3 regions of the Novibacillus thermophilus genome follow, and region 2 is predicted to be linked to each of the others. Evidence: riboswitches for the same ligand, from Rfam matches in the RefSeq annotation. Region 2 holds a riboswitch; each other region holds the start of a gene.

Region 1 (10,128 bases), 1.2 Mb from region 2:
GTACACGTTTTGGCGACAGGATACACGGCCGGCGTCGAATCGACGGGGAAGACGGAATCGCATCCGGCTTACGGGATCACAAAATCGGGGATCAAAGTCCACCGTGGTGTGTATTCGACTGTGGCCGCTGACCCTGACGTCTTCCCCATGGGCACCATTCTCTACATTCCCGGCTACGGTTACGGTGTCGTCGCCGACACGGGAGCCGCGATCAAAGGGAACCGGCTGGATCTGTATTTCGACTCAGTGGATGAGGTGTACAATGAATGGGGGAAGCGACAGCTCGACGTATACGTGATACAGAAAGGTGATGGAACGCTCACGAAAGAACAGTTTGAGTATTACAACCGGGTAGCGGAGGCCAACGGTTTAGCGAAGCCGTAACAAGGCGGTCCACAATGCCTTCGTCAGCCAAAAATAAAGAGTGTGCCTAACGCGACAAAAATGCCGAACCAGGCGCCGACGAATACTTCAATCGGCTGATGCCCCAGCAGTTCTTTCAGGCGTGTCCGGTTTTCGATGGGAGTGCGGTTTTTCATCGTTTTGAGGCTCTCCACCACTTCGTTAAAATCGTGTACGAGCTGGTTGAGAACGACGGCTTGCATTCCCGCCTGCCGCCGGACACCGGTCGCATCGTACATGACGATGATGCCGAAGACGACACAGATGGCAAAAAGGTGCGAATCAAAGCCGTCTGAAATGCCGATACTCGTAGCCAACGCGGTCACTGCCGCGGAATGGGAGCTCGGCATTCCGCCGGTGCTGAACAGCAACTCCCATTTCCAGCGGCGGTGAAAGGCGTAAAACAGAGGAATTTTCATCAATTGTGCGGCCCCGATGGCAATCAGCGCTGACCAGAGGGGATAATTGATAAGGTGACTTGTCCACAAACGGGACCACCCTTTCCAGTGTTTCGTCCTCTTATATGATAAGCGAACTCTCATGAACTTACCATAAGAATTTTTCATCCGGGAGACAGAGCACTGCGTTGCGTGGATCTGTCTCTCGTCAGTCACGAAACATCTGGTTGCGAAACAGGTCCCGTGTCGTGCGCGTTTGACTTTACGATGACGGAGCGGTTAAGCTCCCGTATGGTCCGTTTGCCAGTGAGTGCCAAGGAAACGTCAATGTCGGAAATCAAGTGTTGAAGCACGTGACGGACTCCTGCTTCACCGCCGGCAGCCAAGCCGTAAATGTAGGGGCGTCCGAGGAGAACAGCGTCAGCCCCCATCGCGATGGCTTTAATGACGTCGGGACCGCGGCGTACTCCGCTGTCGAACAGTACGGGAATGCGGTTCTGTACGATGTCACACACGGGTTGAAGGGCGTCCAGTGCAGCGACCGCCCCGTCGAGCTGGCGTCCGCCGTGATTGGAGACGATGAGGCCGTCGACGCCGCAGTCAAGGGCGAGTGACGCATCGTCCGGGTGAAGGACTCCTTTGAGCAAAATGGGTAATGGCGTTATCTCGCGCAAGCTGGCCAAATCGCCCCATGTTAGTCCCGGGTGAAACACAATGTTTAACAAGTGTTCCAGGGCAGCTTTTCGGTCAACTTCAGGAGGTTTTGTCAGTTTTTCCCGAAATACTGGATCATGAAAGAAGTTGGCGCTACCCATGCCCAGTTTCAGAGGGGAGTAGCCGGTGGAGAGGTCGCGTTCGCGCCACCCGAGGAGGGCGGTGTCGACGGTGATGACTATGGCTGAGTAACCAGCCGCTTCGGCGCGCTGTACCAGGCTTTTCGTGACATCCATATCGTTTGACCAGTACAGTTGAAACCAATGTGGGGAGGCGCCTAATTCCGATGCGATTTGCTCCAAGGTGAAAGTTGAAACGGTGCTGGCAATAAACGGCACCCCTAAAGCTTTTGCTGCACGGGCTGACGCCAGTTCACCGTCGGGGTGAACAATACCTTGCATCCCGATTGGCGCGAGCAAAAAAGGGGTCGCCATCGCTTGACCCCACAACGATACGGACATATCGCGGTGAGTGACATCTGTGAGCACCTGCGGAAGCAATCGCCAACGGTTAAACGCCTCTTCGTTGGCTTTCATCGTCTGTTCCGACCCCGCACCACTGGCGACATACGTGAATGCTTCACGGTCTATCGCTTGTTTCGCCCTTTGCTTCCAGTCAGCGTACGAGTACGGAAAAGGAAGGTGTTTTTCAACAGGAGACACGTGCGTTCCTCCTCATACTTCGCTAGTCTTTCTTCATTTTGGCCGCCAGGCGATTGCCTATGGACTGTAGACCCTGAACGAGGATGATCAGCATGATGACGGTGACGTACATGACGTCCGCCTCGTAGCGGAGATAACCGTAACGGTAAGCGAGGTCGCCCAACCCGCCGGCACCGACAAGGCCAGCCATGGCCGTCGCCCCGATGAGGCCGATCGTGGCAATGGCCAACCCGAGGACGATTGACGGACGCGCCTCTCGGATCATCACGTGCCAAATGATGGACTTCGTTGACACGCCCATCGCTTCGTACGCTTCCAAAACGCCCTGGTCCACTTCTAACAGGGACGATTCCATGAGTCGGGCGATATACGGTGCCGTGTACACGACGAGGGGGACTAACACGCCTTTGACACCGATTGTCGTCCCGACGAGGAACTTCGTGAACGGCAGGATGAGGAACAGCAACACGATGAACGGAATCGAGCGTATGACGTTAATCCCCACGTTCAGTATTTGATAGACGACCGGATTTGCCAGCCTATGTCCTGGGCGGGTTAAGACGAGCAAAACGCCGAGGGGCAAACCGATCAAGACGGACATGGAAAGGGCAATCCCGACCATTTGAAAAGTTTGGAGGGTCGCTTCCCAGATGACGCCTCCCCATTGGTTAAGAAATGCGCTTATGTTTGCGATCATGCCACTCCACTCCTTTGACTTGTACGCCCTGCTCTTTCAAGTAACGAATCGCTTTGACCGCCTCTTCGTCCTCTCCTTGGAAATGCACAGTTAAACGACCGTAAGGGTGTTCTTTCAACTGGGTGATCTGCCCGGACAGAACGTTTGGGTAAACGTCGAACTTTTTGCTGACTGCGGCGAGAGCCGGTTCTCCCGATGTCGTTCCGACAAAGGACAGTGTGGCGATAGGTCCTTTATTTCTCAAAGAGTCTAGCAATGACTGCGGCAAGTTGTGGCCGAACAGGCTGTCGACAAATTTTTTCGTCGTGTCGTGTTGCGGGGCCGTGAACAGGTCCAATACAGAGCCGGATTCGACGACTTCTCCGCTCTCAATCACCGCTACGCGATCACACACTTTTTGGATGACCGGCATTTCGTGCGTGATGAGCAAGATGGTGATGCCGAAATCGCGGTTAATTTTGAGCAGTAAATCGAGGATGGCTTCCGTCGTGTCCGGGTCGAGGGCGCTTGTCGCTTCATCGCTCAGCAACACTTCCGGTTCGTGGGCCAGGGCGCGGGCGATGGCGACGCGCTGTTTTTGCCCACCGGACAGCTGGGCGGGGTACGCATCGCGTTTGTCTTCCAGCCCGACAATCGCCAAATACTTCTCGACGCGCGCCTGAATCTCGTTTTTCGGAACACCGCTTAATTTGAGCGGTAGGGCGATGTTCTCATACACTGTCGCCGTTTTAAGCAAGTTGAACCCTTGAAAAATCATCCCGATTTTTTTGCGCGCTTCTTTTAATTTTCCGTCAGGTAAGGCAGTCAACTCGGTGCCTCCGACGTACACTTTGCCTTCTGTCGGGCGTTCCAACAAGTTGACACAGCGGATGAGCGTGCTTTTCCCGGCTCCGCTGTAGCCGATGACACCGAAGATTTCGCCGCGCTTTACGTCCAGCGACACATGGCTGAGAGCGTACAGCGGTCCTTTTTTTGTCTGAAACACTTTCGATACGTTTTGCAGTTGAATCATGCGGTTCACCCTTTCACAAATACCCTGTGCTCATCCCGGGCACGGGGAAGCCGTGTTTTGTTGCGGTTTACCAAGACGGTATGACAGAGCCCGAGAACTCTTCTTCTACGAACTGCTTCACTTCGTCAGAATGGTACGCCTTGATCAGCTTGTCGAGGACCGGGTCGTCTTTGTTTTCCGTGCGAACGGCGATAATGTTCACCCAAGGGGAGTCTTTCGGTTCGATGGCAATCGCGTCCTCCGCTGGCACATATCCGGCTTCCATCGCATAGTTGGTGTTAATGGCTGCAGCGGTTAATTCACTCAGTTGCCGTGGGATTTGGGCTGCTTCCAGTTCGACAAACTCCAAGTTGAGGGGATTTTCTTCTATGTCCTGAACGGAGGCCGTCACGCCGGCGCCTTCTCTTAATTTAATCAATCCGGCATCTTCAAAGAGAAGCAACGCGCGGGCGCTGTTTGTCGGGTCGTTTGGCAGTCCGAGGGTGTCACCTTCTTTTAGTTCGCGGATGTCTTTAATTTTTTCAGAATAGATTCCCATCGGGAAATTGACGGTGTCAGCAACGTGAGACAAATCCAGGTTGCGCTCAGCGACGAAGTCATCCAGATACGGCTTGTGCTGATAACTGTTCGCATCCAAGTCCCCTTCGGCCAGGGCCGTGTTCACCATAACGTAGTCCGTGAACACTTCAATTTGAATGTCAAGGCCGTCTTTTGCCGCCACTTCCTTCACTTTTTCCATGATTTGTTCGTGAGGGCCGGCGGTCACGCCGATGATGAGTCTGTCTTCGCTCAAGGTGTTGCTTTCTTCGCTTGAAGCTTCTTCGCCAAGATCTCCGCCGCAAGCAGAAAGCGTGACGGTGAAAATTAGCGCGATGATGAAGATGCGTGTTTTTTTCATGTAAGTTCCTCTCCAATCCTTTTGATTTAACTAGCGACTGTGCGAACCGCAGCGTCTAAGCGATGGGCTTTTCACAATGCTCCTTGTTCCAGATGGATGTGGACGTATGTGTCAGTTGAATTAGCGCAATGAACACCGCGACGAACATACTGAATATGGTCAAGCCTAAAAGCCCTGAGGTATAGAGTGTTTCAAATGCCAGTATGTTGACAAATGCTAAAGCGGCTGTCGCGATGACTCCGAACCAAGCGAGCCACGAATCGGGGGAGCTCACCCGCCATTGGCCCCGATGTTCCCACAAACTTGTGACTATCATTAAAGCTAAATTTATTCCCATACCTACCCACACCGGATGGGTGTTAAGGAAAAAGTGATCGGGTGACCATTCGCCCAAGTGGTACCACAACAAACCTGATGCAAATCCTCCAACCATTGAGATCACAGCGCCTCCCTTCGTCACGAGCGGCCAGAACAAGGCGCCTAACACCGGTGCGAAAGTCGCCGAATTGCGCACGGTCCAAGCGAGTATATTCCACCACGCGGACTGTTCAGTGCGCAGAGTGCCAAACAGGATCATTAAACCTGTCAGTAACAACAGCGACCACTTCGTATAGCGAACGAGTCGATCATTGGTCGCGCGGGGATTTAAAGCACTGCCGACATCCCTGCCTAAACTGGTCGCCCCGGAAAACTGACACGGCGCTCCCCAGCTCAGGGCACAAGCCCATATGCCGAGGAAAAACAGTCCGGCTAAAGGCGCAGGGAGGACTTGCATGAGATACTGGGGAATGGCGATCAAGCCCTTGCCTGCGTCTGGGACGACCACGGCAGCGGCCATCCCGAAAAGCACACCGAGGATCACAAACGGTATCCCCATGACGGCTGCCATTTTTAGTCCCTTCTGGCCTTCTTTTGCGGTTCGGCAGGACAACGCCATCTGGAAGGCCGCCTGGGCCAACAATACATTGACGAGAAATGTGCCGAACCACGCAACGATCACTTGTAAACCGGCATTTCCCCATGTAAACATGTCTGGTTGTGTTTGGGCTAGCTGAACCAGACCCTCTATTCCCGGGTTGACAAAAAAAGCGATTAACCCCACCACAAACATCAGTGAGAATACGACTGCATTGACGCTTTGCGTAAAGGCAACTGACCACATTCCACCTGCTTGCAAATAGATGAAGAGCAAGAGGGATGTCAACGCAACAGAAAAAAAGAGGGGGATGCCGGTAAACACATGGATAGCAGAAGCAAAAGCGATGGCCGTCGCCACTGACCACATCGGAAAAGAGAATGCTGTAATGGCACCACTGATCAGTTTCGCCCAACGCCCGTAATAATCACCAATGAGGCCCGAGATCGTCACCAGCATCCGTTCGCGAAACGGTGCGAGCAGAATAAAGGCGATAATTAACACTTGCACCGTTTCAGCGACTCCATACCAAACAGCTGATATGCCTTTCAAGTATGCTAATTCTAAAATGGAGATGTAAGTTGAGCCGGAAAACAGTCCGGTGATACAGAGGGCGACGACAAGCGGCGAAAATTGACGGCCGCCGACAAAAAAGTCCTCTCCGCGAGCTGCTTTACGCCTCGCGACATAACCGGAAAAGATTAACAGAAACGTATAGACAACAGCTAATCCTATCAGCCACACACCGTATTCATTCATTAAATGTCATTCCCTTCACGTGATCGGCCCTTACACTCTAGATTGTCGGGCTTTCGTTTATCCGTCATTTGGTGCTCTCACCGCTTTTTCATATAGGATAAGTATGCATTTACAGTTGATGAGACATCTTCATCCTTCCTGCAAGCTGTTAAAATGAGAAAGCCTCTCTGCAAAGACAGAGAGGCTAGCGACCCGATCATCACCTCTCTTATCTTTCAAAACCTAAACGGCTTTGCAGGAATTGGCACCTTTTTGCACAGGAACCGTGCAAAGGTTGCCGGGTTTCATCGGGCCAGTCCCTCCACCTCTCTGGATAAGAGAATGTCTATCAGATTTTAAAACCAGTATAGTCACCCCCTAAACTGTTGTCAACTGTTTTTGGCGCGCTTTGTCATTGCCAGGGTGTAAGGTTTGTGCTATAGTCACATTAAACAGAGGGGAGCTGGGAGAGCCCGGCTGAGAGGGTACCCCCAAAATGGTACCGACCCGTTAAACCTGATCTGGATAATGCCAGCGCAGGGATCATAGTCGTCATCTGCTTGTGGACAGCAGACATGTGACGTTGCGCTTAAGCCAGTCCTGATCAGGATTGGCTTTCTTTACGTTTGAAGGAGGTGTGGACATGCCCCGTGTCAATGTCAGCATTCAAGTCATCCCCCGTGTGACAGGGGATCAAGATATTTACGACATCGTGGACGAAGCCATTGGCGTGATTCAGCAGTCGGGCGTGAAGTACGAAGTAGGTCCGATGGAGACGACGATGGAAGGTGAGTACGACGAGTTGATGGACGTTGTGAAGAGAGCCCAGGAAGCGGTGATTGCGGCGGGAAGCGAGCGGGTGATCACCATTGTGAAAATTGACTACAGTCCATCCGGGGTGACGATGGAAGAAAAAGTGGGCAAGTACCGGCAAAGGTGAATGGAACGTGAGACGCGTGAAGTGGCGACAGCATGCCATGACTGTTTGGCCGCCAGTCTTGCTCGCGACTGTGTTTCTCGCCCTGTGGGAACTCGGGGTGCATGTCTTTGACGTGGACATGTGGTTGTTGCCGGCGCCGAGTGACATAGTCTTTGCCTTTTTACACAATGTAGAAGTCGTCAACCGTCACATGTGGCCGACGTTGCAGGAAGCGATGCTCGGCTTTGCGACAGGCATTGCCGTAGCCCTGTCGTTAGCCGTTCTCATTGAACTGTCTCCCTGGCTGCGCCGGGGACTGTATCCGCTTTTGGTCGGGACGCAAACGGTGCCGATCATTGCTATCGCCCCTCTGTTTATCGTCTGGTTCGGGTACGGTTTGCTGCCAAAGGTGCTCATCGTCGCCCTGGTCACGTTTTTTCCGGTCGCTGTGAGTACAGTGGACGGGCTGAGTTCGGCAGACAGGGACATGGTGCGGTTACTACGGTCCATGGGGGCAGGAAAGTGGCAGATCTTTCGCATGGTGCGCTTTCCCCATGCGCTGCCGTACGTGTTTTCCGGTTTGAAGATCGCCGCGACGTACAGTGTCCTCGGGGCGGTTATCGCCGAGTGGTTAGGAGCCGATGCCGGGCTCGGCGTGATGCTCGTCCGGGCACAAAACTCGTTTTCTGCTGACAACGTGTTTGTCGCGATTGTCGTCATTACGTTCTGGAGTTTGGTGTTGTTTGGATTCATTCAGGCGGCGTCTCGATTGTTGGCGCCGTGGGCGTACACGCGCGAACAAGAACAGTGGGAAAGGAAGAACGCAAAGTGACACAACACAACCATTGGAGGACGGTCGTCGTCATCGTCAGCATGTCCTGTCTCCTCGTGTTATCTGCATGTGGGGGAGGAAACTCGGATACTCCGCAAGAAGAAGGACGAGACAGTGGAGAGGTTGAGAGTGACGAGTTGACGCAGGTGACCGTGATGCTCGACTGGGTGCCGAATACGAACCACACCGGTCTGTACGTCGCCCAGGAACAAGGCTATTTTGCCGAGGAAGGACTGGAGGTGGAGATCACCACGCCGGCTGAGACGTCAGCTAACCAGCTCGTCGGTGCGGGAAACGCTGAGTTTGGCGTAAGCTCGCAGGAGTATGTCATTCAGGCCAGGGCAGAAGGGATTCCTGTTGTCTCTATTGCTGCCGTCTTGCAGCACAACACGTCCGGTTTTGCTGCGCCGAAGGAGAAAAACATCACATCTCCGCAAGATTTTGTAGGGAAGACGTACGGCGGTTGGGGGTCGCCGATTGAAAACGCCTTTCTTAAGACAGTTCTGCGCATGGACGGCGTAGAAGTGGACGATGTCGAGGACAAAGTGAATATCGTCAATGTCGGAGAAGCCGATTTTTTTGCCGCTACGTCACGGGACGTTGACTTCCAATGGATTTATTACGGCTGGACGGGTATCGAAGCGGAATTGCGCGACTTTCCCATTGACATCATCTATTTGAACGATCTCGATCCGGTCCTCGATTTTTACACCCCGACGCTTATTACGAATGAGAGTATGATAGAGGAAAAGCCCGAAATAGTGGAGAAATTTATGCGCGCAGTGAGCAAGGGGTACTTGTTCGCCATCGATGAACCGGACGCAGCAGCAGAGATTTTGATTGAGGTGACACCTGAAACAGACCCCGAACTGATTCGCGCTTCTCAACAGTGGATGAGCGCACGTTACCGCGACGATGCGGAAACGTGGGGCGTGCAGGACGAACAGAGGTGGATCGACTTCACTGATTGGATGGTCGAACACGAACTGATTGAAACGGCCATTGATCCCACCGAAGCGTTTACCAATGCATTTTTACCGGAGTCGTAACGATGAAGATTGTGCTGGACACTCTGTGTAAAACATACCGCACCCCTTCTGGAGAATTGCCGGCTTTAAACGGTGTCAGCCTGACAGTAAAAGAAGGTGAATTTGTGAGTCTCATCGGGCCGAGCGGGTGCGGCAAGAGTACGCTGTTTAACATCGTGAGCGGTCTGGAGCACCCTGACCGCGGCACGGTAAAAAAAGATGGAGAAGACATCACGGGAGAGACCGGACACGTCAGTTACATGATGCAGAAGGACTGTCTCTTTCCTTGGCGGACAATCCTCGACAACGCTGTGGTCGGAGCGGAAGTGCGGGGAGCTTCTCGCAAGGAGGCACGGGAGAGAGCGCGGGAACTGCTGTCTGCCTTCGGTTTGGAACAGTTTGCCGACGCATACCCTGTCCGTCTGTCCGGTGGGATGCGGCAGCGCGCTGCGCTGTTGCGAACCGTGATGATGGAGCGCGATGTGTGGCTGCTGGATGAGCCGTTCGGCGCCCTCGACGCGTTGACGCGCGACCGCATGCAAGATTGGCTGTTGGGTATATGGGATCAGTTCAATCGTTCTATTTTGTTTATCACGCACAGTATCGACGAGGCGATCTACCTGTCCGACCGGGTGTACGTGCTGTCATCCCGTCCGGCCACTGTAACGGCTGAATGGTCGATTGAGTTGCCGCGCCCCCGGGGGCGCAAACTGGTCACGGACGAACGCTTTCTTTACTACAAGGAGCAGCTGTTGACAGAACTGAATCAAAACGAAAACCCCCGCTGACTTGACGAACGGGGGTTGTTTTACGTCCACGACGAGGCGACGCCTCACATGACTCAGCAATCGTTTAATTTTCACGAGCAGGTAACGTGAAGGTGACGCGGACACCGGATTGATCCGGCAAGTT
Region 2 (10,128 bases):
ATCGGTTTGTAAAACGCACGAAGCGAGTGCGCGTCGGCGACAAACTGTCCGAACTGACGGATATGGGCCCGATGATCACGGAACAGGAAGCTGTTCGCGTGGAACAGTGGGTCCAGGAAGCCGTCGACCGCGGCGCGAATCTGTTAACAGGAGGAGAGCGCGACGGTGCGTTCTACCTGCCGACTGTTTTGGAAAGGGTGCCGTCCCACTGCACTTTGGCGCATGAAGAAGTCTTTGGTCCCGTCGTCTCACTTTACCGCGTGTCCGGTTTGGAAGAAGCCGTTCGTGCCGCCAACCGAGTAAACTTCGGGCTGCAAGCGGGCATTTTCACACGGGATGTGGAGAAGGCGTTTGTCGCCGTCCGCAATGTAGAAGCAGGGGGCATTATGGTCAATGACAGCAGCGATTACCGCATTGACGCGATGCCGTTTGGCGGGATAAAGGGATCTGGTTTGGGAAGAGAAGGAGTGAAGTACGCTGTCGAAGAAATGACAGAGATAAAAGTGGTGTGCTTTAAATTTCCGGACAGGCACATCATCTAATGTGTGACCGTTTCGTGGAGGCATTTGGCGCATATACGACGTAACAGATCAAGATTCGCGAATTGGTCCGAACTGCGCCGACTGTCACCCGATGAGTGCGTTTGATGTCAAAATTCGTTATGTTAAGATAAAAAAGAGCTGCTTATCCCACTTGAAGGGAGGGGAATAAAACAACAGCACCTTAAAGTTACAGAAAATTTAAAAAGATTGGAAATGAACGATTTGAACGTATTCCTTCCATCATTCAATGTGATTCGATCGGAATGGTGAAAGGCGTACGCTCAAAAGAACGAGGTAGAGCGGAAAGGGGTTCGACCGTGTTTGAGCAGAAACAGAACTATTTGAGGAGGAAAACGATGAAAAAAATAGTGTACATGTTGGCCATCGGTCTATTGGCTGTTATCGTGGTCGCTTGCGGGGCGAGTGGCGATGCTACAAGTGACAATGGAAACGGTGATGAAAGTTCTAGCGGGGCTTCTTCAGAAGAAACGACAGATGAAATGTCGACGTTAGACAGAATTAAAGAAGAAGGGAAAGTGACCGTCGGCGTTGCCAACGAAAAGCCGTACGGCTTCAAAACAGCTGAGGGTGAAGTTACCGGTGTTGCCCCGGAAATCGCCAGGGCCATTTTTGAGGATATGGGGATTGAAACTGTGGAAGGGGAAGTGACGGAATTCGGATCACTCATCCCGGGACTACAGGCAAACCGGTTTGATTTAATTACGGCTGGTATGGATATCAGGCCGGAACGGTGTGAAGAAGCTGATTTCGGTGACATAGAAATTCAGTATGGGGAAGGAATGGCCGTGCAAGCTGGAAACCCGAAAAATCTTCACAGCTATGAAGACATCGCCGCTAATCCTGACGTGAAGGTTTCCATCATGGCCGGAGCCAACCAATTTGATTTTCTGAAAGCGCTCGGGGTGAAAGAAGAACAAATTGAGACAGCGGACAGCATATCGTCCAATATCGCAGCTGTAGCGTCGGGACGCGTTGATGCTACTGTCATGACGGAAGCAACACTTAACGAAGCGGTAGCCTCTGCCGATCCGTCTCAAGTGGAAAAAGCCGAGCCGTTTACGCAGCCGGTCATTGACGGCGAAAGTGTGATGAGTTACGGTGCAGCCGCTTTCCGAAAAGGAGACGATGAGCTCCGGGAAGCGTACAACGAAGGGCTGCAAAAATTGAAAGAGTCCGGCAAGTTATTGGAAATACTGGAGGAGTTCGGTTTTTCAGAGGACAATTTACCTCCTGATGATATTACAACTGAAGACCGTTGCAATTCGTGATCTTTTAAACTTTAAAGTGTGTGCAGAATCTCAATTTTCGAGATTCTGCACATGTGATAGGCGACCAAGAAGGAGGTTGAAGGCGCCATAGACACGTATGTGATGTTTTTGCCGGAACTGTTGCGAGGGGCAGAAGTGACCGTGAAAGTACTTCTGCTGTCGGCAGTACTGGCTTTCTGTATAGCGTTTGTGGCTGGTTTTGGAAGACTTTCGCGGTTTGCCGTCGTTCGTTTCATCACGGCTGTGTTTGTTGAACTGTTTCGCGGAACGTCATTATTGGTGCAAATGTTCTTTTTCTTTTTTGCGCTACCTGCTTTTGGAATCGAGTTGTCCCCTTTTACTGCAGGAGTGATCGCCCTCGGATTGAATTACGGAGCGTATGCGTCTGAAATCGTGCGCGGGGCGATCCTGGCCATTCCCCACGGTCAGACAGAGGCCGGCATTGCACTGAACATGACGCGCTGGCAGCGCATGCGTCTCGTCATACTGCCGCAGGCGATCAGAATCATGTTGCCGGGATTCGGCAACAACTTAATTGAGTTGTTGAAAGGAACGTCTCTCGTTTCACTTATCACGCTGGCCGACCTAACGTTCCAAGCCAGAGTGCTGAAAGACAATTACGTCGGCAATCAAGTAGAAATATTCACGTTACTGCTCTTGATGTACTTTGTCATCGCCTTGCCACTCATCTTTCTCTCGCGTTGGCTGGAAAAGAAAGCTTCGAAAGGAGTGGCAGTACAATGACGTGGGACTGGAATTTTGCGCTTGAAATATTCCCTCGTATTTTTGACGCGATGTGGATTACCTTGGCGGCGACTGTAACTGCCTACGGGATCGCGCTTCTATTCGGCCTAGTGTTGACGCTAGCACGCCGCTCCAGCTTTAAACCACTCGTATGGCTGACCGTCGGGTTCATTGAGTTCATTCGCAGTACGCCGCCGCTTGTCCAACTGTTCTTCTTGTTTTTTGCATTTCCGCAAATTCCGTACATCGGGTTTTCGCTTAATCCATTTCTAACAGGGGCGCTAGGCTTGGGTATCCACTACAGTACGTACGTGTCAGAAATCTACCGTTCTGGCATTGAAGCGGTTCCCAAAGGGCAGTGGGAAGCGAGCACGGCCCTCAACTTTTCAAAAGCGCAGACGTGGTTTAAAGTGATTCTGCCGCAAGCCATTCCGCCGGTCATTCCGATGTTGGGAAACTATTTAATCGTGCTGTTTAAGGAAACTCCCCTCTTGTCTGCCATCTTGGTGGTAGAGATGCTGCAGACGGCCAAAATCATCGGATCGGAAACGTGGCGCTACCTGGAACCGATCACCATTGTCGGCTTTCTGTTCTTGCTTCTCAGCTATCCGTCGGCAGTGCTCGTGCGCAAACTTGAAAGCCGAACGAACCGCGCTTTTGGGAGAAGCCGCGCCCTTACAAAAGGAGAGACGTTGTGATGGTTGAAACGGCAAGTACTACACTGGACGCTGCCCCCGAGAAAGGGCGAGCAGAGCCTATCGTGCGATACGATAAGGTGAGTAAGTCTTTTGGCAATGTTCACGTCTTGAAAGAACTGGATCTAGACGTCCAGCCAAACGAAAAACTGGCCATTATCGGCCCGAGTGGATCGGGAAAAACGACGATCATCCGCATGCTGATGACGTTGGAAAAACCGACTTCCGGTACGATTGAAGTAGATAGCGAACTGTTGTGGCACAAGCGAGTAGACGGTAAACTCATCCCAGCAGACGAAAAGCATTTACGCAAAGTGAGAGGCAAAATCGGCATGGTCTTTCAGCAGTACAATTTATTTCCGCACATGACGATTATGCGCAATTGCATCACCGCACCAGTTCACGTTCTCGGTCTGTCCAAGGAAGAGGCGGAAGAACGGGCAGTGACGATGCTGGAAAAAGTCGGTCTTCGCGACAAGGTGGACGCTTATCCTTCCCAGCTGTCTGGAGGACAGCAACAGCGTGTCGCCATTGCGCGGGCGCTGGTGATGCAGCCGAAAGTGATGTTGTTTGACGAGGTGACGGCGGCACTCGACCCGGAACTCGTCGGGGAAGTGCTTTCGGTCATTAAAGACATCGCTTCGGAAGGCAAGACGACGATGATTTTGATTACGCACGAAATGGAGTTTGCCCGGGACGTGGCTGACAGAATTGTGTTTCTCGACAACGGCCGCATCGGAGAGCAGGGGACACCGGGTGATGTTTTAGAAAACCCAAAGAGTGAACGATTGCAGTCGTTTTTGAAGCGGTTCCGGGCGAACGGCAACGGCACGTGATGGCACGTGATGCATCCGCCGAGCAGTGAGTATGCAACAGCCTAAAGACAAGACAAAACAGCGTTTGCGCGTGTGCGACAGCCGATGTTCACCGATACAAGATGAACATCGGCTGTTTTTTCTAGTGACGTACTGCGGGAGAGAAGCGTCTCCTTATGAAATTGTATACAATCATTATTTTATGTAAACTAACCCTCAGAAAAGAAAGGAGACGCAAAGGTTACATGTTTTTGTCCGGCGTGACATACGCGTTGCGCCCGGCACCGAGACCGGCAAACAACATACAGAATGAAACAAACATCAGTACCGTTAACGGAACGGACCATGTCTGAGTCAGATCGTAAAGATAACCGATAGCCACTGGACCGACTGCGGCCAGTAGATAGCCGACAGACTGGGCCATCCCTGAAAGTTCTGCCGCTTGTTGAGCATTTCTTGCACGAAGGGCGAGGAATGCGAGCGCCAGGCTGATGGTGGAGCTTTGGCCGATTCCAAGAAGCGTGATCCACACGTACACCCAGGCCGTCTTCAAGCTGAGCAGCCCGGCAAAAGCGACGATATAAAGCGAACTGATTGCAAACACGATGCGTTTTTGATTGGGACGGCGATCTGCAAGAACAGACACGATAAATGTCGCCGGAAGACCGATGAGCTGCATATAGGATACCATCCATCCGGACGTCGAAGGGTCCATGCCGCTATCGTGAAGGAGATTGGGAATCCACGTCACGGTGACATAAAAAATAGACGACTGTAATCCCATGAAGCAAGTCACTTGCCACGCGAGAGGAGAGCGCCAAAGCCCCCCTAGCTTCACGTCGATCCTTTGCGAAGTACCCGATCGGTTTTGATGGCGGAGTTGAGGGAGCCAAACAAGTGCGGCAAAAGCCGCTAAAACGGCCCAAAACCCGAGCGCGCTTCGCCACCCGAAACCTAAATGCGACGCCAGGGGAACGCTCACACCGGATCCAAGCGCTGCAAAACCGCCCATAAACGTCGTGTACACACCTGTCATGAGACCGACTCTGTCGGAAAATTTCTGTTTAATGAGACTCGGCAGCAGGACGTTGGAGACCGCAATGGCCGTGCCGATCGTAAAGGTGCCGGTATACAAGGTAGACATTGAGGGGGTCGAGCGCAACATAATCCCGGCAACTAACGTCATGAGGCCGAGAAACAAAGTCATTTCGATACCTAGTCTGCGGCTAAACTTCGGCGCCAACGGAGAAAAGACGGCAAAGGCGACTAAAGGGAGAGTCGTGAGGAGGCCAGCTAAACCGTTGGATAAATGCATGTCGTCACGTATAAATCCGATGAGAGGGCCGACAGACGTAATCGCCGGACGCAAATTGGCGGAGATCGCTACAATCCCTATAAGAAGAACAATATCAGCACGCTTAACATTTACTTTGTCTTTTATTCTCATCATGTGTCATTTTCCCCTTACTCTTAGTATAACTTAAACGGGGGACAGGTTTGAGAGACTAGGCAGAACTGTTTCAATCATAAACGTAGATATACACCACAGCAATTCGCATTAAAATATTTGAAACTAGCATCCTTACGATCCAACTGGACGAATGTGACCAACTCCAAGGCATAATAGGCCAAATCCCCCTAACGAAGCGCTGTTCGATCAGAGACGGTTAGCAGGGAAAACATAATATCCGTCCGCATTTGGGAGAGCCTACTACTATAGTCAAGGCAATGGATTGTAAGGAAACCTTATTACAAATCACATCTATATAACTGATGAAGGATGAAAGGGCTGGTGACTTCCGTTAGGCGATGAGGGAGGCTTTTGTCAACTTCTTGGCCATATAGTACCGTTACAAAATATAAGTTTTGTAACTATATATGTAAAATCGTCTGAACCTCAGAACAACCGCTGCCCTCTTCTTTTTCTCTTCAGTAGCTTTTTGATCTGTAAAACTGGAGAGCGTTGCATTGACAGATAGCGGTGATAAAACCTATAATAGCTGTAAGCGCATGAATTTCATACATTCTGCGGGAGCTCGGGTAAACCGGGCTGAGAGGATGGTTAGTTGTCACCGTCGACCGCTTAACCTGAACTGGGTAATGCCAGCGGAGGGAACATCTAAGAATTTTTTGCACCGCGGATGGCATCTGCGGTGTTTTTACTTGAACGTCGACGGGCCTCCCCCCCTCTGCAGCAGAGTGCATGAATGTACTGAAACTCAACTATTTTACGGAGTGATGATCATGGGACAGGTACCGAGAGCTTTAACGATTGCCGGAACGGACCCGTCGGGAGGTGCGGGCATTCATGCCGACTTAAAAACGTTTCAGGAATTGTGCGTTTACGGCATGTCCGTCATCACGGCTGTCGTCAGTCAAAACACGCTGGGCGTCAAAACCTTTTTAGACATGCCCCTCGAGCTCATTGAAAGCCAGATGGACGCCGTTTACGAAGACATTCGTCCCAATGCTGTGAAAACGGGCATGCTCTCCCAGTCCGACGTCATTCGGTTAGTCGCGCAGAAGATGAAGGCGTACAATGTTGACAACTACGTCATGGACCCAGTGATGGTTGCCAAAAGCGGTGACGCACTCCTCGCCGAAACGGCGAAAAAAGAGCTGGTCAACGAACTGCTCCCTTTGACGACGATTGTAACCCCCAATCTTCCCGAAGCAGAAGAAATCACTGGGCGCACAATTCAGAACGTCCAGCAGATGAAAGACGCTGCTAAACAGATCGTCGATGAGTTCGGTGCTACTGCTGTCGTCGTGAAAGGCGGGCATTTGGATGACGAGGCCCGCGACATTTATTACGACGGTTCGGTGTTTGACGAACTGGTCGCTTCACGCTATGACACAAAACACACCCACGGAACCGGTTGTACGTTTTCTGCTGCTATTACGGCGGAGCTAGCCAAAGGGACTCCCCTTCGACAGGCTGTAGAAACGGCAAAGACCTATATTACCGAAGCGATTAAACACCCTATCCATTTAGGGCGCGGTCACGGCCCTGTCAACCACTGGGCTTACCGCAACAGACAGGAGGGGTTATCCCGTGCGTGAACAGATGGAGACGTTGTTGGCAACATTGCGCCAACGGAAACCACTCATCCACAACATTACGAATCTCGTTGTGACCAATTTTACAGCTAACGGGACGCTCGCGATCGGGGCGTCACCCGTGATGACTTCGGAACCGCGAGAAGTGGCCGACATGGTGGCCCACGCCGGGGCCCTTGTGTTAAATGCTGGCACTTTGACAGAACGCACGGTAGAGGCGATGCAGTTGGCAGGTCACGCTGCGAACCGGTTGAAGATCCCGGTTATTTTGGATCCAGTCGGGTACGGGACGACGGCTTACCGCAATGAACAGATCCAGCAGCTGTTAGCCGAACTGGACATTGCCGTCGTCCGCGGAAATGCGGCTGAAATTGCCGCATTGTGCGGTGTGGCGTGGGGACAGAAAGGGGTTGACGCATCTGATGACGGCGGCGACCGCGTGCAGCTGGCGCAGTCTTTCGTGAACAAGTACGGGACAACGGTGGCAGTGACGGGAAAAACGGACGTGGTCGCGGGCCTTGACAGCACCGTCGTCATTGAAGGCGGCCATCCCCTACTTCCTTACATTACAGGCTCTGGCTGTTTAACCACCGCTATCGTCGGCGCCTGTCACGCCGTCACAAACGACTCCACCCTTGCCGCCGTGGCGGGTTTAAGTGCGATGGCTGTAGCGGCGGAGCTGGCAGCACGGTCGGCAAAAGGCCCCGGCGAGCTAAACTGGCGTTTAATCGATGCCCTTTATTTGATGACACCTCGTGAGCTGCGTGACATGGCCAAACTATCGGTTTTGGAGGGGAATGTGTGATGGTCCCGGCCCGTCACTTATCCTTATACTTCGTCATGGGCAGTCAAGACTGTGCCCCTCCCCTCTCTCCTGTCGATGTGCTGAAAAAGGCGATTGCAGGTGGTATTACGTGTTTTCAGTTTAGAGACAAGCATTCGGGCTTGACGATGAAAGAAACGTTGGCCCTCGGGCGCGCTTTGCGCAGCGAATGTCGCCAACACCACATCCCTTTCATTGTGAACGATCGTGTAGATTTGGCCTTGTTGCTCGAGGCTGACGGCATTCACGTCGGACAAGACGACCTCCCTGTCGAAGACGTTCGCGCGTTAACGGGTGACGACATGTGGGTTGGCGTCTCTGTCCACACGTTACAAGAAGCGGAAGAGGCGATTGCTTCTGGGGCTGACTATCTCGGAGTTGGGCCGATGTTTCCCACCCGTTCAAAAAGCGATGCCAAAACTCCCCTCGGACCAGAAGGGTTGGCTGCGCTCTGTAAACAACTGACACGGCCGATCCCGATTGTCGCCATCGGTGGCATTCGAGCCGCGCACGTCCCTGACATTCTCTCGGCCGGAGCTGACGGTGTGGCTGTCATTTCGGCCATAGCTTCCCAAACGGACCCGGAGGCGGCGGCCAGAGCGCTTTTGCAAACGGTCGAAACGGAACGGAGGAAAGTTCAACCGTGAGGAGAAAAAGCCAAGTACAGCGTTTGACAGCGATGGCCGTCTTGGTTGCGATCGGTACTGTCAGTTCACAGTTTATCTGGTTTCCTGCCGGTATAGCGAAAGCCTATCCGGTACAGCATGCCATCAATGTGTTGGCAGCCGTCCTGTTCGGCCCCCTTCCCGCGGTCACTGTCGCTTTTTTGATCGGGGTACTCCGAAATTTGCTCGGTGTCGGGACGATTTTTGCTTTTCCAGGGGGGATGGTCGGTGCTTTGTTGGCAGGGTGGCTGTACCGGCGAAAGCGGCTAATACGGTTTGCGGCAGCTGGAGAAATGATCGGAACGGGTATTTTGGGCTCACTTCTGAGTGTTCCGATGGCACGTATCTTCTTCGGCGAAACGAAAGCCGTGCTAGCCTTTGTCCCAGGTTTTCTCGTGAGCAGTACCGCTGGCGCCATCATCGGAGTCATCATCGTCCGGTACCTCCAAAAGTTACCGTTAAACGGCGGCAGATCTTGAAGGAAAAACGGAAAGCCAAAACTGGTCTTTCGGAGGCGAAGAGATAGGGTGAGACAGCGCAGGTTAGCTGGAAATGATCAGGGAAAGGGGAACCGAAGGGTTCCCCTTTGGCGAGACGGGTTATCGAAAGAACCGATGACAGCTAACTTGAATACACATCGTGCGACCCGTATTCTAAATACACTTCAGCCAGTTTCAATGCACTCACGACGTTGACGTAGCCCGGCTGGCTGCCCTTCAGATGTGTAGACGAACTGACGAGAATCGACTTCACATCGTTAGGTGACAACGATTCATTGTGCTGTATGAGCAACGCGGCGACGCCGGCACAGAGTGGTGTGGCCATCGACGTTCCGGACAGTTCCACGTATCCGTCGAGCGGAGAAGAAAGGTCTCCCCTTTCAATTCTTCTGTTCAGCGGTGAATTCTCTGCCAGAAGTGAGACGATCTTTTCCCCCGGGGCTAACACATCTGGCTTGTTGAGGTGGTCGACGGTAGGACCGCGGCTGGAGAATTCCGATTCTTTATCGTCTTCAGTCGTCTCCGTGTTCTGATCGTACGTAGCACCGACGGTCACAATGGAGGGGTGGAATCCCGGCGTGCCGATAGTGCCCGGCTCAGGGCCTTCATTCCCCGCAGCCGCACACACGACGATACCGTTGTGCCACGCTTGCTCCACCATTCGACTCAACGGATCATCCGTGTAAGGTTCAGTTGCCGGTCCGCCTAAAGACAGGTTTATCACGCGGATGTTGTACTGTTCTTTTTCCTGGATACACCAGTCGATGCCCCTCATGATCGTCGATACTTGACCAGAACCTCGGTTGTCCAGCACTTTCACGCCGACGAGATTGGCTTCGGGAGCACTACCGACATATTTACCGTCAGAACGATAGCCGTTTCCGGCAATAATCCCCGCTACGTGCGTTCCGTGGCCGTTGTCATCGTAAGATTCTGTCTCGTTTCCGACTAAATCGTTAAAACCTGCGAGACGGTTTTCAGGTTTGGTGAGGTCG
Region 3 (10,128 bases), 980 kb from region 2:
GTAGCCAGCCAACCAGGAGACTTTACCCGGGAAGCGGCCCTCAAAGCGACGGAAAACATTTTGCAGGCCAATCCAGAAATTGACGCTATTTACTCACAGGACGATGACATGACCATCGGCATCGTGCAAGCGATTCGAGACGCGCAGAGGCAAGATGAGATGTTCATCGTCAGTTCAGGGGAATGAAGGAAATTTACCAGATGATGAAGGAGAACCAAAACCCTGAGATCGTCGTTTCGTTAAGATATCCACCAACGATGGGGGCTCTCGGTGTCAATCTAGCAGTTAAACTGCTTAACGGCGATAGCCTAGACGGTTTTTGGGGAGAGAGCATTCCCCATCGAGTGATGTTGGAGGCGACACCTGTGACGCCTGAAAATGTAGAAGACTATTACGATCCTGATGCAATTTACTAGGTGAGAGAGTTCAATTGCTATAGACAAATGAAAGGAGAGATTCAAGATGAAGCTCGGAGTATTTGCTGTTCTGTTTGGGGAACTTTCACTGGAAGGTGCGCTAGACAAGGTAAAGGAAGCCGGTCTCGAAGCCGTGGAGATCGGGGCTGGCGGATACCCTGGCAACGCTCACTGCAACCCCCGACAATTGTTAAGTGATGAAGCGTCTATTTCCCGTTTAAAATCGGCTGTAGAGGAACGCGGATTAGAAATTAGTGCGTTAAGTTGTCACGGAAACCCGTTACATCCTGATGAAGAGATTGCAACTCTGCATCACCGGCAGTTTGAAGAAACGGTCAAGTTAGCGAGTGCCCTAGGTGTTGATACCGTTGTGACCTTTTCCGGCTGTCCAGGAGAATCGGAACACTCGAAGTACCCCGCATGGGTCACGTGTCCGTGGCCTCCTGATTTTCTGAAGGTGTTGGAATGGCAGTGGTCGGAAAAGGTGATCCCCTATTGGCAAAAGCAATCTGAGTTTTTGCGGGAACACGGGGTTCGCGTCGCCATCGAAGCCCACCCGGGATTTGTCGTGTACAACACTGAAACAGCACTTCGTTTAAGGAGGGAAGCCGGGGACAACATCGGGGTGAACTTTGATCCGTCCCACTTGTTCTGGCAAAATATGGATCCCGAAGAGTGTATTAAGGCACTTGGAGATTCTATCTACCACGTCCACGCGAAAGATACGTCGATAGATAAAAGAAACACCGCGTTAAACGGTGTTCTTGATGTCAAGCCGTACGCGCAGGAGCTGGAGCGCTCGTGGATTTTCCGTACCATCGGGTATGGGCACGGCGTGGAAGTGTGGAAAAATATTGTAAGTGCACTGAAGAAGGTTGGATACGACGGTGTCATCAGTATCGAACATGAAGATAGCCTCATGTCGGTCAATGAAGGATTTACCAAGGCGGTGGAATTGTTAAAGGATGCCTTAATCTATGAGAAAGCAGGTGAGATGTGGTGGGCGTAACCCGGTCTGTCCGTGTCGGGATGGTCGGCTACAAGTTTATGGGAAAGGCACACAGCCACGCTTACAAGGATGTCGGCCTGTTCTTTGACTTGGGAGCACAGGTGCGCATGCAGGCCATCTGTGGACGGAATGAAGCGGCCGTCAGAGAGGCGGCCGAGCAGTACGGCTGGGCGAGCTATGAAACGGACTACCGGCGTTTGGTCGAACGCGACGACCTTGACTTGATTGACGTCAATGCTCCCAGCAATGTGCACAAAGATATCGTGATCGCCGCTGCGCGCGCTGGGAAGCATGTCCTGTGTGAAAAGCCGTTAGCCCTTTCGCTGGCGGACGCGAGGGAGATGTTGGCGACGGCTGAAGCAGCGGGTGTCAAACACGGAATATGCTTTAACTACCGTTTTCTACCGGCGGTACAGTTGGCAAAGCAACTGATTGACGAAGGGAAGATCGGGGAAATCTATCACTACCGCGCTCTCTACTTGCAGGATTGGCTCGTTGATCCTAAAGCGCCTTTGGCCTGGCGCCTGCAAAGAGAAATAGCGGGTTCAGGCGCACACGGTGATCTGAATGCGCACTGCATCGATCTAGCTCGCTTTCTTATCGGGGATTTTGACTGTGTCGTGGGACAGAGCAAGACGTTTGTCAAACAGCGACCGAAACCTGTAGAGATGAGTGGATTAACTGCGAAAGGTTCCGGTGAAATGGGGGATGTGACGGTAGACGATACGACCTCGTTCCTCGCCCAGTTTAAAAACGGGGCTCTGGGAACGTTCGAAGCCACCAGGTATGCGACGGGATGGAAGAACGGGAACTTGTTTGAAATTAACGGGAGTAAAGGTTCGATCCGCTTTAACTTGGAGCGTCTCAATGAGTTGCAAGTGTATTTCGCTGATGAAGAACCCCGTACGCAAGGATTCAAAACGATTATGGTGACAGAAGATGTTCATCCGTATGCAGGTCACTGGTGGCCGCCAGGACACATTATTGGCTACGAACACGGGTTTGTCCATGTGGTGTACGAGTTGATTCAAAGTATTGTGGAAGACAAACCGTTTGTTCCCGACTTTTCGGACGGGGTCGAGTGCCAGCGTGTTTTGGAAGCGGTGGACCAATCCATTGAAACCGGTTCATGGGTGGCGATTGAAGACCTATAACGTGACCATTCAAGGCAACGCCAGTTTTTCGTAATGTTTATACAGGGAGTGGAACCTCCCTGTATAATGTTTGTGCCACGGCTTTCGCTTGCCGCAAAAGTGGATGATGGACGTGTGGCGAATGACGTAGTCCATGTCAATGTTGCCGTTACTCATCATCTTGTAGTAGCGGTAAAATCTGGCGTCGTAGTTGAACCGAATTTCGTCTATTTCCTTGATCGATTTGGAGTAAAGGGCGTTAATGATGTCTTGATCGGGCAAAATCAGCCTTTTTTTGTTTTCTTCGACAAAGTTGTAGATGTCTTGTTCGTTTATTTTCTCTCGCTGCAGCGGAAGGTTCATGAGCAACACGCCCGAATTGTAGTAAGCCTCGATTTCGTAAGGCCGTAACCTCAGTTTGTTAATTTCCGTTATGGAGACTCGGTCGTGATAGGCAGCGGCGTAAAGAAAGCCGGAAAGGTCCGTATCGTACAGGGATTGAATTTCGTTGATGACGAGAATGTCAGGGTCTAGGTACAAGATCTTGTCCAGATTCTCAGGTAAAAATTTGAAGGCCAAGAGCCGGTAGTACATTTCCTTTGTGTAATGCTTTAAGACGGGAGCCCTGTCAAAGTAGTCATCCTGTACTTCGACTTCGATAAGCGTTTGGCCGTGTTCAGCGACAAAATGGTCAATGTCGGAGACGTCCTCCCCTTTTAAGCGAGAGTGCATGAGGTAGATGTGAAAGGGTACACCTGGGTTGTTGATAAACATGGACTTCAGCATCACTTTGAGGGCCTTGAGGTAGTTCGCATTGATTGTCACCAGAATATTCATACATCCTCAACTCTCCAGTACAGTACTCATGATAAGTTGTCGATGAATAAACGGACGACGTCCGCTCCGCCGACAAACGTCCCCAGTGAACTTCCCAAATTGGCCAGTACGACCACTAACAGAATACGCGTCACCTTATTGTGCCAAAAACCTTTCACACTAAACACATCTTCGGAAAGTTTCTCGAAGTCGGCTACACTCGGTCGCTGCACGAAAGCTTGCGCAATGCCGGCAAACCACCCCGCTGCCAACAGGGGGTTTAACGACGTGATGGGAGCAGCGACAAACGCCGTCAAAATGGCAAGGGGGTGTCCTAACGCCAGGGCCGATCCAATGGCCGAGAGAGATCCGTTCCACAACACCCAACTCACCGTTTGCTGATATCCCGCCTCCGGATTCGTGAAAAACGTGTAGGCGATTGCAGCAAGAATGAGAAGGGGAATGGACCAGGCGACGATTTTGGGCCATGTTGGTTTAGGCGGGATTTGGCTCAGGTGGGCTAAATCGTGTTCCTTGTGGATCTCCCGCTTAATGCCGGGAACGTGGGCGGCTCCCACGACCGCGACGACTTTTTCCCCAGGGGCCTCTTTTATTTTTTGAGCCAAGTACTGGTCTCTTTCATCAATGAGCGGCACTTTCAACTTGGGGAACGTGGCGGTGAATTCGTGGAGAATGGCGTTAATCGCATCTTGCGACTTCATCTTTTCTAGTTCTTCTTCCGAGATGCTCTCCGTATTAAAAATGCTGGCGATCATTTGCGAAAGAAGTTTTACCTTTCCCCAAAATCCGATGCTGTGCCAAATGCGGGCAAACGTAATTTGTATGTTTCGGTCCGCGAGGACGAGGTTGGCCCCGGTCGTTTTTGCCGATTCGATCCCCTGTACCATCTCCTGGCCGGCCTGAATGCCGAACTGCTTGGCGATTCGTTTTTGAAAAGAAGAAATGGCCAAATTGACGAGCATCAGCGATGCTTTCTTTTCCTTAATCACCTTGAAAATGTCCGTTTCTTTCCACTTATTCCCTTTCACTAACGACTCATACCGCTGTTTGTCCAATTCAATGCAGACCGAATCGGGCCTTTCGGCCTCAATGACGTCTTTCACTTGTTCGGCACTGTGTTTCGACACGTGGGCCGTTCCGATCAGGATGTATTCCTTGCCCTGTAACTGTATTCGCGTGATGGTTTCGTTTGTTTCAGCCATAGTGTCCTTCCTTTTTTCTCGTCAGTCTTCCTTCATTATACAACAATTCATAAGATTGACATCCTCAAGGAACGTGATATGATGAAATCGTCATACAACATTCATTTCCGCTAGGGGCGCCTTGTATGAGGCTGAGATTAAAGCACAAGCTTTAAGACCCTTGGAACCTGATCTGGCTCGTACCAGCGGAGGGAAGTGGAGACGTTGTTTCATTTGGGACAAACGTGCGTCTTTCAAAACTTTCCTCCTCACAAGCCGGACACGAGAGCGAGGAGGATTTTTTTATGCGGTTTTCTGAGACGCTGCGCGACGCAGCCAAGACAAGTTGGGAGAAAAGTTTGAACCACCCGTTTGTGTTAGGGATTGTGCGCGGAGACTTGCCGTTGGAGACGTTCAGGTTTTACGTTTTGCAGGATATTTACTACTTGAAACACTTCGGGAAAGTTCACGCGATGGGGGCTGCGCAAGCGGACGACTTCCGGGTGACGTCACTGTTGGCGGGAAAAGCGAAACTGACGGCAGAGGCGGAGTTGACCGTGCATCGGGAACACGCCGAAGTACTGAACATTACGGATGACGACCTCGCCCAGTTTCGGCCGGCACCGACGGCTTACGCTTACACATCCCATTTGTACCGGGCCGCACTGTCTGGCCGGCTGGGGGATACGGTTGCCGCTCTGCTGCCGTGTTATTGGTTGTACGGAGAGATTGGACGCAAGTACCGCGATGCAACACCGAAGGAGCCCGTCTATCAAAATTGGATCAAAACGTATGCCAGCGACTGGTTCCAAACGTCGGTCCAGGAACAAATCGACCTTTTGGACCGCATTGCCAAAGACGCGAGTGAGAAGGAACGGCGCAGTATGAAAGAGCAATTTGTCATGGCCAGCGAATACGAACTTGCATTCTGGGAGATGGCCTATACGCAGGAAGCGTGGCCGTCCAATGAAACCATTTCTCAATGAATTTGGCTACCAATGAGTAGAGCGTCCTCTGAGGAGGACGCTCTGATTCGTTCAGGGGAGATGTATAAGGTTAGAAAGGTCCCCTGAACGGTCCGCCAAAGGGTCCGCCGAACGGACCGAAAAAGGGTCCGACAAACGGTCCGAAGAACGGCGGGTACGGTGGAAACAGTGGAATCCCTAATCCAAATCCGAACGGGAACAGATTCGTTTCGGCATACGGCTGCTGCTGAGTGTTGTACCACGGTTGTTCATAGCCTTGAACAGCGCCATGACCTGGATACTGCTGAACGTGAATTCCTTCATCGCGGTACGGTTCACTGGAATATTCCGGCTGCTGGTTGTCGGATACCGATGAGCTCACGTGTCAACCCTCCCTCGGTGTTCTTTTGCCCATGATAGCCTATGCAAAAGAACAACAAGGGAAACTTGTCATAAACGAAAAGTCAAAACGTAAAGATGGAAGTGGGACGAATGATTTCGACGACATAGGACATTCGTCGCATTTTTTTTAGGAAAATTAGAGGATTATTGACAAAGGTGTAGAAGACATAACAGGTAAGGGAGAAAGAGGGGGGAGTTCGTGTTAAAAATTGCGTTGTTGTGCCTTTTGTTTTTATCTCTGTTATTCTTCTTAATCGACCAGAGAAAGGGGTATCCGTGCGTCGATCCGGAAGAGGAACGGCGTTTTGACACGTGCGATGACGAATGGGGACATTTCGCAGTCTCTGCCGTCGTTCCCGACGAGTAGAAGCGGCATGCCTTCGGGTATTCCTCTTTTTTTGCAGGATTTTGGCCGTGTAAGGCGAATAGTGACCGTACGCCTTCCTATTACCACCGCTGGAGGTGATCTTGATGGGAAAACCGAAGGTGTTTCTAACCCGGGAACTTCCGTCACCCGTGATGGCATTTTTAAAAGAGCATACAGAGCTCTCGTACAATGCAGAAGACCGGGTGTTAAAAAAACAGGAAATCATCGAAGGTGTGCAGGGAAAGGCAGGACTGATTTCACTCGTCACGGACACGATTGACAGGGAGGTCATCGAAGCGGCGCCGGACTTGAAGGTGATCAGCAACTACGCAGTCGGATTCAACAATATCGATGTGGAAGCGGCGACAGAACACAACATTGCCGTGACGAACACCCCGGGGGTGTTGACAGAGACGACGGCTGACCTGGCGTGGGCGCTCTTGATGACCGTTGCCCGCCGCGTTGTGGAAGGCGACGTGTACACGCGGTCCGGGCAATGGGAGAATTGGGCACCGCAGCTCTTTCTCGGCAGCGATGTACACGGGGCCACGTTGGGCATTGTCGGCATGGGACGCATCGGACAAGCGGTAGCGCGGCGGGCGAGGGGGTTTGAGATGGACGTCCTCTACTACAGCCGGACGCGGTTACCTCTGGAGCAAGAACGGAGCCTGAACGCCGAATACGTCACCAAAGAAGAGTTGTTACAGCGAGCCGATTACATCTCCATCCATGTGCCGTACACGGAAGGGACGCACCACTTCATCGGCGAAAGGGAGTTGAAGCTGATGAAGGAAACGGCCTACTTGATTAACACCGCCCGCGGACCGATCGTGGACGAAAAAGCCCTGGTCCACGCCTTGGAACACGGCGTCATTGCCGGTGCCGGGCTGGACGTGTACGAACGCGAACCCCAGCTGGAACCTGGGTTGAAAGATCTGTCCAACGTCGTTCTGTTGCCGCACATCGGAAGTGCTTCAGTGAAAACCCGGACGAACATGGGGATGATGGCGGCCCAAAATGTATTGGCTGTGTTAACGGGCAGACCGTGCGAGAACGTCGTCAATCAAGCGGGGCTGCACCAATAGCTGTTTTAAATAGGAGGTTGACAGACGATGAAACTATTTGTGTCGGTGGACATGGAAGGGATCACGGGCCTTGTCGATCAGACCTTTGTCGATTCAAGCCAACGCCACTACACCCGCGGCCAGCAGTTGATGACCGATGAGGCGAATCACATCGTCGAGGCGGCGTTCAACGTAGGGTGCGGCGAAGTGATCGTCAACGACAGCCATTCTAAAATGAACAACGTGTTGATTGAGAAACTTCATCCGGAAGCGAAACTCATTTCCGGCGATGTGAAGCCGTTTTCGATGATGCAGGGGCTTGACGACAGCTTTGACGCCGCCATATTCGCCGGTTACCACGCCAGGGCGGCGATGAGGGGCATCTTGAGCCACACGATGATTTTCGGCGTTCGCCACGTGTTCGTCGACGGTGTCGCCGTCGGAGAATTCGGCTTAAACGCTTATTTGGCAGGCTATTACGGCGTTCCAGTCATTATGGTGGCGGGTGACGACGAGATCGCCAAAGAAGCGGAAACGCTCATTCCCGGGATTACGACCGCTGTTGTGAAGGAGTGCATTTCCCGGACGGCGGCATGCTGCCTGACCCCGCAAAAAAGCGGAAAGCTGCTGCGGGAAAAAACGGCCCAGGCTTTGGCAAACAGGGATCGGGTCAAACCACTCGTACCGCCGGACAACCCGGTCCTCAAGATCGAGTTTGCCAATTACGGACAGGCGGAATGGGCCAATCTTCTGCCGGGAACGCACATCGAGGCAGGCAGCACCGTTACATACCAGGCGAACGACATGTTGGAAGCTTACCAGGCGATGATCGTGATGACGGAGTTAGCGATGAAAGCCGCGTTCAGTTAGTGGAACGAAAAGACCTCCAACGGCCTTTGGGGCGTCGTGGGAGGTGAAAAATTAGCCTTCGTGGTTATGCCGGGACGTCTAGGCCTTTGCTGTTGACTCCCCAAATTTTGCTGAAGGTGAAGACGAGAGCGAACATGGCGAGAATGCCGCTTGCGACAGACGCGAGGGCAGATCCCGTCAACCCGACGGTGAGAAACGCCACGATGCCGCTTAATCCGCCGGTGATGGCGTAGGGGAGCTGGGTATTTACGTGATCGATGTGGTCACAAGAAGAGCCGGCGGACGACAAGATCGTCGTGTCCGAAATCGGGGAGCAGTGGTCGCCGAAAATGCCTCCGCTGAGGACGGCGGCGATGGCCGGGAAGACGGAGACATCCATCGATACGGCCAACGGAATGGCGATAGGGATCATGATGGCAAACGTTCCGTAAGACGTCCCGGTTGTAAACGAAATCAACATGCCGACGGCGAACAGCAAGACGGGGATCAACTGCGGCGACGTCGTCTGCTCTGCGAGGCTGATGACGTATTCGGCTGTCCCCACTGCCTCCGTCACACTCCCGATGGACCACGCCAATGTCAAGATGATGTAGACGAGTGTCATGCCTTTAATGCCGCTGAAGTAGATGTCGATGGCTTTGCCGACGCTGAACATGTTTTGTCCAACCCCGAGGGCCAGCCCGACCATTCCCGCAACAAACGCTGCGAGCATGATCGAGACGGAGCCGTCCGCTTCACCGATGGCATTCACGAAGTCGTTCTCCGGAAAACCGCCTGTCCACAGGAACAGAGGGGGAATCAACCCTAGAAGCACGACAAGGGGGATCACCATGTTGCGCAACTTGGGCACAACGTTTTCCGGCGGCGTGGAATCGGTAATGTCTTGTGCCGACGGAAGTTTTGCCCCCTCGCGGAAAAGGGCGCCGGTCGTCCGCGCCCGTTTCTCGGCTGCGGCCATCGGGCCAAATTCTAGCTTCGTCAAGACCGTGAGGGCGACGAGCAGCAGAGCGAGGATCGCGTAAAAATTAAAAGGAATCGTTTTGAGATAGGCCAGGTACGCAGATTCGGAAATGCCGAGATCTGCAAACTGCGCTCCAATTAACCCCATCACGAAAACGACCCACGTAGACACAGGTGCCAGCAAACACATGGGGGCAGAAGTGGAATCGACGATGTACGCCAGTTTTTCCCGCGACACTTTCATTTTGTCCGTGACCGGGCGCATGACACTGCCGACGGTTAACGCGTTAAAGTAGTCCTCAAAGAAAATCGCGATCCCGAACAGCCAGGTCGATATCTGGGCGCCCCGGGGGGTTTTGACCCTTTTTGCAATCGCTTCGGCGATGGCGTGCGCTCCGCCCGTTTTTTGCAGCACGGCGATGAGGCCGCCGAAAAAAGCACCGTACAGAATGATCGTGGCACTCCACTCATCGCCAATACTCGGAATGATAAAATCTTTGAAACTGGCGAACACGCCCATGAGTGGGTTCCAATCGTTCACCATCGTCGCTCCGATCCACACGCCAACGAAGAGAGCCGGAATGACATTGCGCGTCATAAGAGCTAAAATAATAGCTAGAACCGGAGGCAGTAGGGAGAGAATGCCGAACTCCATAAAGCGCTTTCTCCTTTCTAGAAAAAATGAAAAAATTAAGCGATGATTCAAACTTTACTTCCTTTAAAGATATTATACATGAAGCGATATAATAAAACATTACGGAACCGTCATGCAGTGTTATGATAAAAGTGTGCCAGGAAAGGAGCGTTGGGACGTGAAAGATCGACTGTATGCCAGATTAGATGAACTCTACACGGAAATGGTGGACATCCGACGTTATTTGCATCAGTATCCCGAACTTTCATTCCAGGAAGTGAAGACGCCGG

Evidence for each region. Region 2 has a riboswitch for thiamine pyrophosphate ahead of thiD (bifunctional hydroxymethylpyrimidine kinase/phosphomethylpyrimidine kinase). Riboswitches for the same ligand answer to the same signal wherever they lie in the genome.
Region 1: another riboswitch for thiamine pyrophosphate. It lies ahead of B0W44_RS09090 (MTH1187 family thiamine-binding protein); the one in region 2 lies ahead of thiD (bifunctional hydroxymethylpyrimidine kinase/phosphomethylpyrimidine kinase).
Region 3: another riboswitch for thiamine pyrophosphate. It lies ahead of tenA (thiaminase II); the one in region 2 lies ahead of thiD (bifunctional hydroxymethylpyrimidine kinase/phosphomethylpyrimidine kinase).

What each region holds. Positions count from the first base shown of each region.
Region 1 is NZ_CP019699.1:1,813,213-1,823,340, forward strand. It holds gene B0W44_RS18975 (3D domain-containing protein) at 1-384, shown strand, start outside; gene B0W44_RS09060 (divergent PAP2 family protein) at 408-890, opposite strand; gene B0W44_RS09065 (alpha-hydroxy-acid oxidizing protein) at 1,013-2,176, opposite strand; gene B0W44_RS09070 (methionine ABC transporter permease) at 2,199-2,873, opposite strand; gene B0W44_RS09075 (methionine ABC transporter ATP-binding protein) at 2,845-3,885, opposite strand; gene B0W44_RS09080 (MetQ/NlpA family ABC transporter substrate-binding protein) at 3,953-4,783, opposite strand; gene B0W44_RS09085 (sodium:solute symporter family protein) at 4,839-6,458, opposite strand; SAM riboswitch class I at 6,664-6,778, opposite strand; TPP riboswitch at 6,884-6,997, shown strand; gene B0W44_RS09090 (MTH1187 family thiamine-binding protein) at 7,081-7,377, shown strand; gene B0W44_RS09095 (ABC transporter permease) at 7,385-8,188, shown strand; gene B0W44_RS09100 (ABC transporter substrate-binding protein) at 8,185-9,237, shown strand; gene B0W44_RS09105 (ABC transporter ATP-binding protein) at 9,240-10,004, shown strand; gene B0W44_RS09110 (sensor histidine kinase) at 10,069-10,128, opposite strand, start outside.
Region 2 is NZ_CP019699.1:2,977,648-2,987,775, reverse strand. It holds gene B0W44_RS14560 (aldehyde dehydrogenase family protein) at 1-542, shown strand, start outside; gene ehuB (ectoine/hydroxyectoine ABC transporter substrate-binding protein EhuB) at 899-1,831, shown strand; gene ehuC (ectoine/hydroxyectoine ABC transporter permease subunit EhuC) at 1,934-2,575, shown strand; gene ehuD (ectoine/hydroxyectoine ABC transporter permease subunit EhuD) at 2,572-3,273, shown strand; gene ehuA (ectoine/hydroxyectoine ABC transporter ATP-binding protein EhuA) at 3,273-4,106, shown strand; gene B0W44_RS14535 (CynX/NimT family MFS transporter) at 4,327-5,535, opposite strand; TPP riboswitch at 6,104-6,217, shown strand; gene thiD (bifunctional hydroxymethylpyrimidine kinase/phosphomethylpyrimidine kinase) at 6,330-7,148, shown strand; gene thiM (hydroxyethylthiazole kinase) at 7,153-7,950, shown strand; gene thiE (thiamine phosphate synthase) at 7,950-8,615, shown strand; gene thiW (energy coupling factor transporter S component ThiW) at 8,612-9,112, shown strand; gene B0W44_RS14510 (S8 family peptidase) at 9,255-10,128, opposite strand, start outside.
Region 3 is NZ_CP019699.1:2,000,192-2,010,319, forward strand. It holds gene B0W44_RS09955 (substrate-binding domain-containing protein) at 1-186, shown strand, start outside; gene B0W44_RS09960 (hypothetical protein) at 183-416, shown strand; gene B0W44_RS09965 (sugar phosphate isomerase/epimerase family protein) at 463-1,425, shown strand; gene B0W44_RS09970 (Gfo/Idh/MocA family protein) at 1,446-2,579, shown strand; gene B0W44_RS09975 (glycosyltransferase family 8 protein) at 2,589-3,395, opposite strand; gene B0W44_RS09980 (TraB/GumN family protein) at 3,422-4,597, opposite strand; TPP riboswitch at 4,700-4,808, shown strand; gene tenA (thiaminase II) at 4,882-5,562, shown strand; gene B0W44_RS09990 (hypothetical protein) at 5,633-5,923, opposite strand; gene B0W44_RS18145 (hypothetical protein) at 6,143-6,310, shown strand; gene B0W44_RS09995 (2-hydroxyacid dehydrogenase) at 6,415-7,395, shown strand; gene B0W44_RS10000 (M55 family metallopeptidase) at 7,423-8,244, shown strand; gene B0W44_RS10005 (Na+/H+ antiporter NhaC family protein) at 8,309-9,859, opposite strand; gene B0W44_RS10010 (M20 family metallopeptidase) at 10,017-10,128, shown strand, end outside.